2 regions of the Synechococcus sp. CC9902 genome follow, and region 1 is predicted to be linked to the other one. Evidence: predicted binding sites of a transcription regulator. Region 1 holds the regulator's gene; the other holds the start of a gene.
The links. The regulator HrcA, encoded in region 1, represses chaperone genes, less so after heat shock. The targets are predictions, from matches to a motif close to TTAGCACTCNNNNNNNNNGAGTGCTAA.
Positions count from the first base shown of each region.

Region 2: groES (co-chaperone GroES) is a predicted target of HrcA. The motif match lies at 1,124-1,150, and genes of this name have one in related genera.

Region 1 covers NC_007513.1:2,001,003-2,003,205, forward strand. The annotation lists gene SYNCC9902_RS10615 (DUF3352 domain-containing protein) at 1-521, opposite strand, end outside; gene SYNCC9902_RS10620 (rhodanese-like domain-containing protein) at 539-892, shown strand; gene hrcA (heat-inducible transcriptional repressor HrcA) at 892-1,866, shown strand; gene trpB (tryptophan synthase subunit beta) at 1,883-2,203, opposite strand, start outside.
Region 2 covers NC_007513.1:517,652-519,854, forward strand. The annotation lists gene atpD (F0F1 ATP synthase subunit beta) at 1-960, opposite strand, end outside; gene groES (co-chaperone GroES) at 1,203-1,514, shown strand; gene groL (chaperonin GroEL) at 1,586-2,203, shown strand, end outside.

The sequences.
Region 1 (2,203 bases):
TAGCTGCTGATCTGCAAATCGGTGCCAGCCAAACTTCGGGTTTGCCAGAAGCGCTGCAAAAAGCGGCGGGCTCCGTCGTTATCACGACTGGTGAGGGCGAGAACCCACCCAGGATCTGAAGCACCATCAAGCAGGGTCAGGCTGATTTCCGAGCCAATCCAAGGTGCGAGTTCTGCATCAAACTCAAGGCCAGCCAAGGCAAACGCACCATTGCGCCAGGCACGGGCTCCATCTCGGGCCGCACGTCGTTCAGAAGCAGGAGCCACAGCTTGGGCATAGGCGGGCAAACGCGAAGGATCTGCCAGCCAATGCAACGCCAAAGCAGCATCACGGGGCACAAAGCGGGCTGATCGCGGCAATTGCAACGGCTGCTCCGCCAGATGAAGCGGGCTACGCCGATCCATGGTCCAAATAAGACCCGTAGCTAGCAGCACTAGCGACAACAGGGCGGCACCAACCGCGGTAAGAAAGGAGCGGGCCTTCATGGGCCTGCGATCGCGAATCAACTCATCTTTGTCCATCACCGCAGAATGGCGCCATGAGCCTTGTTCAACCACGTCCGATCAGCGCCCCTGACCTACAGCTTTGGCTTCAGGGAGATGCGCCTTCACCACAGGTTGTGGATGTGCGAGAAGCTCAAGAATTGATGATGGCCAAATTTCCCAACGACGTGCTGCACTTACCCCTAAGTGCGTCGTCTGAATGGATCGAAACACTGCAATCACGGCTTGCACCCGACCAACCCGTCGTGGTGCTTTGTCATGCCGGTGTGCGCAGCCATCACTTCGGTCTATGGCTCCTCGATCAAGCCTGGGGCCTAGAGGTTTGGAACCTAGAGGGGGGAATCGACGCCTGGAGCACCCAGGTGGATGACACCGTGCCCCGCTACTGATGAAGCCCTTATCGCGTCGTCAAGAGCAAGTTCTACAGGCCACGGTGCATCACTACGTCGACACGATGGAGCCGGTGGGAAGCCGAACGCTGGTGCAACGCTTCTCGATGCCCGCCAGCTCAGCCACCATTCGCTCAGCGATGGGTGCCTTGGAACAACGTGGACTCCTCACCCAACCCCACACGTCCTCTGGCCGGATTCCAAGCGCCCTGGGATATCGCCATTACGTGGACTGCCTCCTTCCTGAACCTGCAGCCACCGTCTTGCACTTGGAGCGAGAGCTCACAGGACTCAGCCTTGGCTGGGCAGCCCTTGATGATCTGCTCCTGCAGCTCGCACGCCGACTGACTGATTTCACCGGTTTGATGAGCCTCATCACCCGACCAACGCGGACACAACCTCAGCTCGCAGCGATTCGACTCGTGCAAAGCGGCGAACGGTTGCTGGTCATGCTGGTGGAGAACAGTGGTCATGCCAGTCATCTGAACTTGCGGTTACCGCATGCAACGAGCGATGAGCTGGACGCGATAGAACGCTGGGCCGAACAGCAATTACGAGGAGGAGCCCTGAACTGGGAGAAATTGCCCACCCAACTCCAACGGAGTGGGGATGTGCTGCGTCATGCCCTCGAACATCCATCGATCTCTGCCGAACCGACAACGCTGGTTCATGGTTTATCGCGACTGGTTGCCGAACCAGAATTCCAAAGCGCCCAAGATCTTGGCCCCTTGCTTCAGCTGATCGATGATGAACCCATGGCCCTGATTAGCCCTGGGGCTGAAGCGCGAGTGTTAATCGGCCAAGAGCATCCCCAATCAGCGCTGGAGGCGTGCTCAGTGGTGCAGGCTCCCTACCGATGTGGGCAAGAGGGGACAGGCCACATCGCTCTCATCGGACCCATGCGAATGGCTTACGCCACGGCGTGTTCCGCTGTTGAACGTGTTGCCCGCCACCTAGAGCTACTGCTCAGCTAACGGGCGACTTAACCACTCAGAGCTTGTCGCCAAGCTTCTCAGCGACTGTGTTGACATCTTTGTCGCCACGTCCCGAGCAGTTGATCACCACTTCACAGCCCTGGGGAAGGGTGGGGCAAAGCTGCTCCAACCAAGCAAAGGCATGGGCTGTTTCAAGGGCCGGAATAATCCCCTCCAACTCACTCACCAAGCGCAATCCATCCAGGGCCTGTTCGTCGGTGACTGCTGCGTATTCAGCCCGGCCAATCTCCTTGAGATAGCTGTGCTCAGGGCCAACACCGGGATAGTCCAAACCAGCACTTATGGAATGGGCTTCTTGCACCTGACCATCACTGTC
Region 2 (2,203 bases), 750 kb from region 1:
GTAAACGGCCTGGATCGATGTAATCGACCCCTCCACGGTGGACGCAACCCGTTCCTGAAGGGTTCCCACGTCGGTTCCGAGGGTGGGCTGATATCCCACAGCCGATGGCATCCGACCCAGAAGGGCGGACACTTCAGAACCGGCCTGAACGAAGCGGAAGATGTTGTCGACGAACAACAACACGTCTTGCTTGTTCACGTCGCGGAAATGCTCGGCCATGGTCAGAGCTGAGAGACCCACGCGCATGCGTGCACCAGGGGGCTCGTTCATCTGGCCGTAGCAGAGCGCCACCTTCGACTTGGAAAGGTCATCGGCGTTGATCACGCCGGATTCCTTGAATTCCTCGTAGAGGTCGTTTCCTTCGCGGGTGCGTTCGCCCACACCGCCGAACACGGACACACCGCCATGTTCTTTGGCGATGTTGTTGATCAATTCTTGGATCAGAACGGTTTTGCCAACACCAGCACCACCGAATAAGCCCACTTTTCCGCCTTGGCGGTAGGGAGCTAGAAGGTCGATCACTTTGATGCCCGTTTCAAACACCTTGGGCTTGGTTTCAAGCTCGGTGAGCTTGGGGGCTTCACGGTGGATTGGTGCTGTGGTCTTGGTTTTCACAGGACCTTGCTCGTCAACGGGTTCACCGAGGACGTTGAAGATGCGACCCAGAGTGGCTTCGCCGACGGGGACTGAGATCGGAGCGCCGGTATCGACGGCTTCCATGCCGCGAACCAATCCGTCAGTGCCGCTCATGGCCACGGCGCGAACGCGGTGGTCACCAAGGAGCTGTTGCACTTCGGCGGTGAGGGCCACGTCTTGGCCACTTGTGTTCTTCGCTTCGACACGAAGTGCGTTGTAGATCTTGGGCAGTTTCCCGGCGGGAAATTCCACGTCCAGAACCGGGCCAATCACTTGGCGGATCACGCCTTTGGTGCCAGCGGATGCAGGAGCAGAAGCGACCATAAGTAAGGAGAGTTACGGGATCAGGCGCAGCGCGCTCGAGGCCCATCAGAGCGGCGCAACCATACCACCGCTACGGCGACAGGACAGCCCGCGAACAAAACTCCGTTCTGTTCGGTCACCCGCACAGCCGTCTTGTGGTGCACGGGGTGGGTTCTTGCATACGTTGGCAGTCAACGGCTCTGAGTGCCAACTCGTGTTTTTGCGAGGCGCTCAGTGCTTTGTCCCTGCTTTTGCAACAACCCATGGCTGCTGTTTCCCTCAGCGTCTCCACTGTCAAACCCCTCGGCGATCGCGTTTTCGTCAAGGTTTCTGAGTCAGAAGAAAAAACCGCCGGTGGCATTCTTCTGCCCGATACCGCCAAGGAAAAGCCCCAAGTTGGTGAAGTCGTTCAAGTCGGTCCTGGTAAGCCCAACGAAGACGGCAGCCGTCAGGCTCCTGAAGTGGGGATCGGCGACAAGGTTCTCTACAGCAAGTACGCCGGTACCGACATCAAGCTCGGTAGTGATGAGTACGTGTTGCTATCTGAAAAAGACATCCTCGCAATCGTTAACTGATTGAGTTGACGACTCGCTGAGGTCTTGAACCGTCAGCTGCTTTAAACACCATTTTTTAGGACACATCTTCCATGGCTAAGCGCATTATTTATAACGAGAACGCTCGCCGCGCTCTCGAAAAAGGCATTGACATTCTTGCCGAATCCGTTGCTGTCACGTTGGGACCTAAAGGTCGCAACGTTGTTCTCGAGAAGAAATTCGGTTCTCCTCAGATCATCAATGATGGTGTCACCATCGCCAAAGAGATTGAGCTTGAAGATCACATTGAGAACACCGGTGTTGCTCTGATTCGCCAGGCCGCATCGAAAACCAACGATGCCGCTGGTGATGGCACCACAACGGCTACCGTCCTTGCCCACGCCATGGTGAAGGCCGGCCTGCGTAACGTTGCCGCAGGAGCCAACGCCATCACCCTTAAGAAAGGGATTGATAAGGCGTCCGATTTCTTGGTCGGCAAGATCAAAGACATGGCAAAGCCCATTGCAGATAGCAATGCCATTGCCCAGGTCGGCACGATTTCCGCCGGTAATGACGAAGAAGTCGGCAAAATGATCGCCGATGCCATGGATAAGGTCGGTAAAGAGGGCGTGATTTCCCTGGAAGAAGGCAAGTCCATGGAGACTGAGCTCGAGGTCACGGAAGGCATGCGTTTCGATAAGGGATATATCTCCCCTTATTTCGCCACCGAC